3 regions of the Peribacillus sp. NPDC076916 genome follow, and region 2 is predicted to be linked to each of the others. Evidence: riboswitches for the same ligand, from Rfam matches in the RefSeq annotation. Region 2 holds a riboswitch; each other region holds the start of a gene.
What was found. Region 2 has a riboswitch for cobalamin ahead of ACQKFG_RS16250 (ABC transporter substrate-binding protein). Riboswitches for the same ligand answer to the same signal wherever they lie in the genome.
Positions count from the first base shown of each region.

Region 1: another riboswitch for cobalamin. It lies ahead of ACQKFG_RS03480 (ribonucleoside-diphosphate reductase subunit alpha); the one in region 2 lies ahead of ACQKFG_RS16250 (ABC transporter substrate-binding protein).
Region 3: another riboswitch for cobalamin. It lies ahead of ACQKFG_RS19690 ((2Fe-2S) ferredoxin domain-containing protein); the one in region 2 lies ahead of ACQKFG_RS16250 (ABC transporter substrate-binding protein).

Region 1 covers NZ_JBNNIU010000001.1:690,074-693,351, forward strand. The annotation lists gene ACQKFG_RS03465 (SulP family inorganic anion transporter) at 1-76, shown strand, start outside; gene ACQKFG_RS03470 (hypothetical protein) at 161-307, shown strand; gene ACQKFG_RS03475 (manganese-dependent inorganic pyrophosphatase) at 406-1,335, opposite strand; cobalamin riboswitch at 1,629-1,809, shown strand; gene ACQKFG_RS03480 (ribonucleoside-diphosphate reductase subunit alpha) at 1,949-3,278, shown strand, end outside.
Region 2 covers NZ_JBNNIU010000004.1:509,657-512,934, reverse strand. The annotation lists gene ACQKFG_RS16255 (polysaccharide deacetylase family protein) at 181-1,053, shown strand; cobalamin riboswitch at 1,142-1,314, shown strand; gene ACQKFG_RS16250 (ABC transporter substrate-binding protein) at 1,474-2,445, shown strand; gene ACQKFG_RS16245 (FecCD family ABC transporter permease) at 2,408-3,278, shown strand, end outside.
Region 3 covers NZ_JBNNIU010000007.1:115,695-118,972, reverse strand. The annotation lists gene ACQKFG_RS19705 (energy-coupling factor ABC transporter substrate-binding protein) at 1-54, opposite strand, end outside; gene ACQKFG_RS19700 (energy-coupling factor ABC transporter permease) at 56-799, opposite strand; gene ACQKFG_RS19695 (hypothetical protein) at 820-990, opposite strand; cobalamin riboswitch at 974-1,167, opposite strand; cobalamin riboswitch at 1,370-1,560, shown strand; gene ACQKFG_RS19690 ((2Fe-2S) ferredoxin domain-containing protein) at 1,711-2,079, shown strand; gene cobJ (precorrin-3B C(17)-methyltransferase) at 2,094-3,278, shown strand, end outside.

The sequences.
Region 1 (3,278 bases), on a different contig from region 2:
CCAAGTGCAAGGACTGGATGAAGAAAGTTCGTTATTGCTTGAAAAACTCGCCACATCAGAAAGTAAAATATCTTGAAGAAGTAAGTTTTGTTGAATAGAAACTTTTCAAACCGACAAAATAGATAACATGAATTATTTCCTTTTGAAAGGGGCGAAAAGCATGACACCCGAGCAGGATTATACAGCTGCAAATCTGTCACCGGATTTATTGAATGAACTGAAAAGCTTTGAAAACAGACTTGGCGAGGAAGCCAACAAAGAACTGATTGTCATTGCCTATGAAAAAGAAAAGGAAGCTTTGAATTAAGAAAAAAGACTCAACCACACTTAATGGTGGTTGAGTCTTTTTTTGCATATACAGAAAAAGGATGTCCATGTTTTTAATGAACACCCCCTTTTCCTGTATTATTTGCTGAATACGTCCGTTAAGATCGGCACGATTTGTTTTTTACGAGATACAACGCCTTCTAAGACGGCGATGTTATTGTTTAATGAAACGTCGTATGCTTTTTCCACTGCATAAGCTGCTTTACCAAGCGCCAAGGCAGCAGAGTCATTAGTCAAGATATCCGTTACGACAAATAGGAATAAGTCCAATTCTTTCTCAGCGATGACCTCTCCAATCGCCGCTTCCAATTCTGCTTGCTTAGCAAGGACTTCGTTCGGATCTACAGCATTGACCTGTGCTATCTCCACTTTAGCCATCCCCATGGAGAATTCCTTTGCATCAAGCGTGATAAGCTGGGCAATCGTTTTGTCGCTCAAGTCAGCTCCGGCTTTCAACATTTCCAAGCCGTATGTTTCAGCGTCGACTCCCGCAATGGCAGCCAGTTCCATTGCTGCTGCAACGTCTTGCTCCGTGCATGTAGGAGATTTGAACAATAACGAATCGGAAATGATGGCAGACAACATAAGACCTGCGATTGCTTTAGGGACTTCGATGCCATTTTCTTTATAAATTTTATTTAAAATGGTTGCAGTACAGCCAACTGGTTCCGCCCGGTAATATAGTGGATCGCTTGTTTCAAAGTTAGCGATACGGTGATGGTCGATAACTTCCAACACACGGACTTGGTCAATATCTTCAGCACTTTGCTGGCGTTCGTTATGATCGACCAGGATTACACCTTCAGCCTCCCCTGCGACTTTTTCCACAAGGCGGGGAGCTTCGAATTTGAATTGGTCCAATGCATATTGGGTTTCACCATTCACTTCACCCAGACGAACTGGTTCAGCGTTGATACCTAACTGCTTTTTCAGGTCTGCATAAGCGATTGCTGAACAGATTGTGTCTGTATCCGGGTTTTTATGTCCAAAAACTAATACTTTTTCCAAGATTTTATCCCCTTTTTCTTAAATATTTTTCCGCGAATCCCCTCATCGCAATAAGGGAGAGCCACCTTCACTAGACAATTTATTTTAACACAAAATCGCCTAAAATCAGCGCTTGAATTACCCATTCCCCAATAAATTCTTTCATTCCTTCGCACTCTGCCCTCACTTTGTCAATAGATAAGGGTTGGTTTTTTTCAAATATATTAGTTGAATTATCATCGTATATGGCTTACGATAATATAAGCAGAAATACTAGATATTGATTACATAAACATTACCAATAACTATATATAGAATTTTTTACAATCCAAGGTGCCAGTGATGGCTGAAAAGGGAATCCGGTGTAAACCCGGAACTGTCCCCGCAACTGTAAATGTGACGAAATGAGAAACCCACTGTATAGCTCTCTATACGGGAAGGACTCAAAGTAGGATGATCATGAGTCAGGAGACCTGCCTTGAATTTTTCACGTTTCTTATTCTTCGGGGATTGAGATGATGAAACGATAGTTTAACGGCTATTTTTTCATGGCTCTTTTATTCTATCGTTTGATCCGCTCAATTCATTGGGCGGTTTTTTTATTTTAGAAGAAAGTCAACAAGGAGGATTATTAATGACTCAAACATATAACTCTACCATAAGTGAAAATGACACAGAAGCGAAGTCCATCCAGCTCGAGATGTTATCAAAGGAATTCGAAGGCCATCTCGATATGGAAAAGTTCAAAAAGCGTTTTACAAAATGGCTAGATCGCAAAAGTGACTCAACCGAAGAACAGGCATCAAAAAAACTGATTCAGCTCGCTCTTGAAAGTGTGGATATCGATGCTCCGGATTGGACGTTCGTTGCTGCAGCAGAACTGTTGAATACAATGTATAGGGATGCACAAGCCAATCGAGGCTATGAAGGCATGAGTTATGGCCCATTCTATGAGCTGATCGCGGAACTCTCCCAGCTTTCAGAAGGTCAGCGTTATCCTATTTATAAATCGGAACTGCTATCTTCATATACGAAAGCGGAAATTGAGGAATTGGGTTCGGTGATCGATCCGGAAAAAGATAAATTATTCTCGTACATAGGCATCTACTTATTGAACGACCGCTATCTGGCCCGCCCTCAAAAGGACAAGGTCTACGAACTGCCACAAGAACGTTTCATGATCATCGCGATGGAAATCATGCGATTGGAAAAAACGGAGCACCGCCTGCAACTTATTAAAGAAGCATACTGGGCCATGTCCAATCTTTATATGACCGTTGCGACTCCTACACTCTCCAATTCAGGTAAAACACATGGACAATTAAGCTCCTGCTTTATCGACGCAATTGAAGATTCCATTGACGGAATCTACCTATCAAACTACGATGCAGCAAAAGTATCTAAATTTGGCGGCGGAGTAGGTCTTTACGTCGGTAAGGTTCGATCGCTTGGTTCTGATATCCGGGGTTTCTCTGGAAACAGTTCCGGCACGACTCCCTGGATTCGACTATTCAACCAGACAGCTGTAAGTGTCGATCAATTGGGGCAACGTAAAGGTGCCATCGCGATTTACTTGGATGCCTGGCATAAAGATATCATGAGCTTCCTCGATTTAAAGACACAAAACGGGGATGACAGATTAAAAGCCCATGATATTTTTACAGGCGTATGCATACCCGATTTATTCATGGAAGCTGTACGCGACAGAAAAGAATGGTATCTTTTCGATCCGCATACCGTTAAGCAAACCCTTGGATTTTCACTTGAAGATCTTTATGACGAGAAGAAAGGCGAAGGAAGCTTCAGGAATCATTATGCACTTGCTGTCGAGGCCGCAGAAAATGGCACACTTCCAAACTATAGCTTTGAAAAAATCAAAGCGATGGACATCATGAAAAGCATCATGATTTCTCAATTGGAAGAAGGCGTACCGTATATGTTCTACCGCGATGAAGTGAATCGGA
Region 2 (3,278 bases):
TATTATATTTCTTATAGGCAAACTTTTCAAGCTTATAGCACATACTTATGAAAAAAATCTTCATAAATGCTCAGCAGGTCGCTATGCCCTTTTGTTTTCCTATTAATTCTTTAAATGGAATACTTTATTATCGAATAGTATTCTGATACTATTATACTAGAAAAAATTAGGGGAATGATAGTGAAAAGATATAGAGTTTTATGGATGGTGGCATTGCTGGGGATTTTAATTTTACCTGGTTGTTCACAAAGGATTGTAGAGGGTATAGGCATAAAAACGGCTGCACCGATTGCGGAAGATGACATTGAAGTGGTGGAAGCGGCCGAGAATGGGACCGGTCAGGATTTGGATGGCCAAATCGATACGGGAGACTGGATAATGGCCAAGTCCGCGGTACAGCTTCCAATCTTGATGTATCACAGCATTTCTGAAGGGAATGGACTTCGGGTTCCAATTGAGGAATTCCGAGCACAGATGGTTTGGCTTAGGGAGAATGGTTACTATACATTATCCCCTGAAGAAGCATTCCTCGTTTTAACCGAGAATCGGATGCCAAGTGAGAAGTGCGTCTGGCTTACTTTTGATGATGGCTATACAGATAACTACACGGAGGCTTTCCCGATATTAAAGGAAAATGATATGAAAGCAACTGTCTTCATGATCGGGAAGTCCATTGATAAAGGTCATCACCTGACTGAAAATCAAATGGTGGAGATGAGCAGGAATGGGATTTCGATCGAAAGCCATACTATCAACCATTTGGAGCTGAACCGCATGACGGCAGTGCAGCAAGAAGCGGAAATGGTTCAGTCGAAAGAGCTATTCGACCGTATGCTCGACCAGGACACGACAGTGCTCTCCTATCCGGTTGGCCGGTATAATGAAGAGAGTCTAGCGCTGTCAGAAGAAGCGGGATACAAGATGGCAGTCACCACCGAACCTGGGGGAGCTTCAAGGGACCAAGGGATGCATGCCCTGCATAGAGTTCGGATTTCACCCGGGTTATCAGTCGATGGGTTTGCGTCACTAATTGAAAATTCTTCAAATCATTGAAGGTGGACGGGTCATTTCGAACTTGTTCAGAAAAATCATATAATAATCGATTCTTACATGGTGTATAATGAAGGCAGTGAAAATTATATACATAAGAACGATTTGGTGTCTTAATGACTTAAAAGGGAAGTTGGTGAAATGCCAACGCGGTCCCGCCACTGTAAATGGGAGCTGACGGCTGTGTACCACTGTATGAGATATGGGAAGGTGCCGTTGACGATGACCATGAGCCAGGAGACCTGCCAAAATTCGTACACCTGTAACCTACGCGGATGGGAAGGTGTGTGGCAGACCCTAAAGAAGTCCGTAATGAAATTGTTGCCATGCAAGCACCTTCCGTTTAACGGGAGGTGCTTTTTGTTTTGGGGCATCTTCCGGGATTATTAAGTGGAAAGAAATTAAATAAAAAGATTGTGGGGAATGAAAATGAAGAAAATTTTTGGTCTGATACTGTTGATGTTGCTTGTTGCAGGCATGATGGTCGGCTGCAGTGACACTACTGATGAAGGAAAAGAAAAGCAGCAAACGAATCATGCTCAACACGAAGCTTTCCCGATTACGATTAAAGATGCAACTGGGGAAAAAGTGACGATAGAACAAAAACCGAAGAAAATCGTTTCGTTGATACCAAGTAATACGGAAGTGGTCTTTGCACTTGGTTTGGGTAAAAATGTCGTTGGTGTATCCGATAATGATAATTACCCGGAAGAAACGAAAGAAATTGAAAAAGTTGGCGGAATGGAAATGAACACGGAGCTGATTGTCTCCATGAAACCGGATCTTGTTCTTGCACATGCATCAAGTGCCCATAATTCAAATGAGGGTTTACAGCAACTTAAGGATGCTGGAATAGATGTCCTTGTAGTCAATGATGCACAAAGTTTTGACCAAGTCTATGAGTCTATTGAAATGATTGGACAGGCAACGGGAGAACATGATAAGGCAAAAGAAATCATTACGGATATGAAAACGAAGCTCAAGGACATTCAAGAAAAGGCCAAATCCATAAAGGAAGCGGATAGGAAGACCGTTTTAGTGGAAGTTTCGCCTTCACCAGAAATATACACACCAGGAAAAAATACTTTCATGAATGAGATGCTTAACATTATATCAGCGGATAATGCTGCTGCTGAATTGGACGGGTGGGCAAAAATTGATGAAGAGTCGATGATTGCTGCAAATCCGGATGTCATCATTACAACGTATGGTTACTATACGAAAGATTCAGTGAGTGAAGTGACGGGCCGAAAAGGATGGCAAGGCGTAAATGCTATTAAGAATGGCCAAGTCTTTGATGTCCATTCAGACTTGGTGACCCGTTCCGGTCCACGTTTAATAGAGGGAGTAGAGGAACTTGCCAAATCAGTCTATCCGAACCAATTTGACAACTAAATGGGCGTTTGCTTATTTGATTGCGTTGTTCATTTTGTTATTCGCGATGACGATAGGCATTTCCTTTGGTTCGGTGCCAGTACCGATTCCCGTACTTATACAAATAATCGGCAAGGAGATTTTCCATTTGCCGATTTCTGCTGATCCGGATGTGATGCTTACGAATATCGTGATGAACATCCGCCTGCCGCGCGTATTGCTTGCGGGTTTAGTCGGGGCATCACTTGCGATTGCGGGTGCGGCTTTTCAGGGACTGCTCCGGAACCCGCTCGCTGATCCTTACACATTGGGTATTTCATCAGGAGCATCGGTCGGCGCCGTATTGACAATATTCTTGAATATTTCACTGCCGTTCATCGGTTTATATACTCTTCCGGCATTGAGCATCTTATGCTCAGTGCTCACGATGCTTTGCGTACTTACTTTCGCAAAAAAAATGGATCGATCGATGAAAGTGGAAACGATCATTTTAACGGGAATCATTTTCAGCTCATTTTTAAGTGCCTTCATTTCATTGATGATTGCGCTGACGGGTGATGAATTAAGACAAATCATCGGCTGGCTGATGGGAAGCGTTTCAATGCGAGGTTGGAATTACATTGCAATCATTTTGCCGTTTTTTATCATTGGATCATTGATTTTGATCATGAATACAAGTGAATTGAATGCGATGACTTTCGGGGAAGACCGGGCAAAGCACTTAGGTGTGAATGTTAAGCGGCGGAAAATGTGGATCTTGATAGCCGGTTCGACATTGACAGGGGCAGCCGTTGCCGTTTCAGGGGCGATTGGCTTTGTAGGATTGGTCATTCCTCATTTTGTCCGAAAGATTT
Region 3 (3,278 bases), on a different contig from region 2:
CGGTATGGTAGCAAGAACGACGACCAGGAAAAGCAACAGTAAACTTTTTTTCATGTTAACGGGCCTCCTTAGATAAAACTCGCAGCAATTTCAATTCGCCTAGATTGTATTTTTTTAAGAAATTCATCACGACGACTGTCAATAACCCCTCACTGATTGCCAAGGGAATTTGGGTCAGGGCAAAAATCCCTGCAAATTTACTGAAAGAGGCCATGAACCCTCCTACCTCGGATGGAAAAGCAAGAGCAAGTTGAATGGAAGTTACCACATAGGTTCCCAAATCTCCAAAAGCAGCAGCCAAGAACACGGAAAATGAAAAGGACCAACCTAATTTAGTTGCGCCCTTGAAGACGAAGTAAGCAATGAGCGGTCCGCAAACGGCCATGGAAAATGCATTGGCCCCTAATGTCGTCAATCCTCCGTGAGCCAGTAAAACGGCTTGAAATAACAGAACGATGGAGCCAACGACACTCATGGCCAATGGTCCGAATAAAATGGAGCCCAAACCAACTCCGGTAGGGTGTGACGAACTTCCGGTAACGGAAGGAATCTTTAGGGCAGATAAAATGAATACAAATGCACCCGATAAGCCAAGCATCATTTTTGTTTCTGGGTTTTCCCTTACTTTGGATCTAATGGACCGGTAACCCAGGATTAAAAATGGAAGCGTCACGGCCCACCAGAATATAGCCCATTCAATGGGTAAAAAGCCCTCCATGATATGCATGGCCATTGCCCGTTTTGGAACGAAAAGCAGTAAAATGACAAAATAAATGGTCTTCCAATTGGTTCTTTTCATTCTTTCTCCTTTCAAAACTTTTAATTTTTCTGATCAATCTTGAGAAGAAAGGCGCGCCCAACATAAAAAGCACTTCTCTCAAAGGAAAGAAGTGCGTAATGAACAGGAATTTTGCAGCATAAACCAACCATGGGCCTTTCTGCCTGATCCGCACACCCATCCTCGTAGGTTGAAACAGTTTCACGCTTCATGGCAGGTCTCCTGGCTTTGGTTCATCATCCCATTACATCCTTCCCATCTCATTTGACAGTGGAATAGTTAAAGTAATAGGACTCCCCTTTACAGTGGCGGGACCGCTCCGGATTTTCACCGGCTTCCCTTTTAAGCTGAATTCCGAAAAATTCAACACCATAAAACTTATGTAATTATTTAGAAAATTCTCGTATAGTGTACCATAAAGAAATAATTCCAGCTACACTATCTTTTTTTTTTTGACTAAATTTGTTGCAAGGAAAGGCTTGTTGACAGGATATACACTATTAAACTTTTCTAAACAGTCGGAATAAACTATTGAATTTTGATAAAGTTGTTATATGATAGATAAAGTTAGTTAGAAATGTATAATAAAACCAAATATTTCATTTTAAAAGTGCCCTTGTGTGAATAAGCAAGGGATAATAGGGAAATCGGTGAAAATCCGATGCAGCCCCCGCTACTGTAAACGCTGATGAAATTGTCGATAGCCACTGGCATTGTTGCCGGGAAGGGACAAGGTAAAATGAAGCGTAAGCCAGGAAACCTGCTTTTAAAATTGCATGATACTTTTCGGAGGGAAAGGTAGAAGGACTATGACGATTTTGGGAGATTGGGCATTCTTGCCTGGGGCTCCTCATCCATATAGTTTTTTTAAACCTTGACTCTTATGTTAAGGTTTTTTATTTTGCCTTTTCCCTGAACGCAGGAGGAAGAACATGACTACTTGGAACTTAATGGGTACAAATACACATCTGTTGATTTGTAATGGAAGCAGCTGTATGAAAAAGGGCGGGGAAGAAGTAACCCAGGCGATTCGCGATGAAATTACTTCCAAAGGACTGGACATGAAAATCCATACAACCAGGACACGGTGTAACGGAAGATGTAAGGATGCCTGCGTTGTGATTGCCTATCCTCAAGGAAACTGGTATCGAGTGGAGACACCTGATTTCGGTCGCCAAATTGTCAGCCATATCGATGATGGGGAGTTTGTTCCACAAATGATCTACCAATTCAATGATGGGGAAATGGCACCCAATCCAAATTTTCCTGCTCATACGGGTATTTCAAAGAACAAAGCGTGAAAGGAGATGTCTTAATGAGTACAAACGGTAAATTATTCGTCGTGGGCTTTGGACCAGGGAATTTTGAACACATTACCAAACGTGCTGTCGAAGCCCTTCAAGAAAGTGACTACATCATTGGTTATAAAACTTATGTTGAACTCATTCAGGGACTGCTTACAGATCAAACGATTATTAGTACGGGGATGACTGAAGAGGTATCACGTGCTCAGGAAGCAGTGAAACAAGCGGAGCTGGGTAAGAAAGTTGCGGTAATCTCCAGCGGGGATGCTGGAGTTTACGGGATGGCTGGGTTGGTTTATGAAGTATTGATTGAAAAAGGCTGGAAAGAAGAAACTGGAGTGGGCATTGAAGTCATTCCTGGCATTTCTGCAATAAACTCTTGTGCATCTTTACTTGGGGCACCAGTCATGCACGATTCGTGTACAATCAGCCTCAGTGATCATTTAACTCCTTGGGAACTGATCGCTAAAAGGGTTGAAGCAGCTGCAATGGCAGACTTTGTCATTGCCCTGTATAATCCGCGCAGCGGCAGGCGGACGAGACAAATTGTTGAAACACAGAACATTCTCCTTAGCTACCGTTCGCCCGATACACCTGTCGGGTTGGTGAAAAGTGCATATCGAGATAGGCAGGATATTGTCATAACCAATTTGAAAGATATGTTGAATCACGATATTGGAATGTTGACCACCGTTATTATTGGTAATTCATCCACCTTTTTATATGATGACAAAATCATCACACCAAGAGGGTATCAGAGGAAATATACTTTGAATTCGGAAAAGCAACCATTGAAGCCGCATCAGCGTCTGCAAAAAGAAGCGGAACCGTGGGCATTAGATCAAGAAGCCTTCACCGAATCCTCTGGAGGAGTTGGATTACTTACAAAAGCACCTGAAAAGAAGCCAGATTCCTTTGAAATGGCAATGGAAGCACTGTCAAGAGTCAAGGGGCAAACCGTTCAGCAATCCTTTGAGCCGATCGTTCAGCAAAAAATGGAGTCGGTATTCGAACTTGCCGTTAGTCCAGGTGTGGCGAATAAACAATTCACTCCCAAACAAATGATGACACTTGCGGAAGTTGTCGGGGAAAAGGGCACGATGGAATACACGCCAAATCATAAAATCGTATTAAAGATTCCGACAATGGATCCGGAAGTCATTACGGGGAAATTGCAATCAGCAAACTTTCTATTA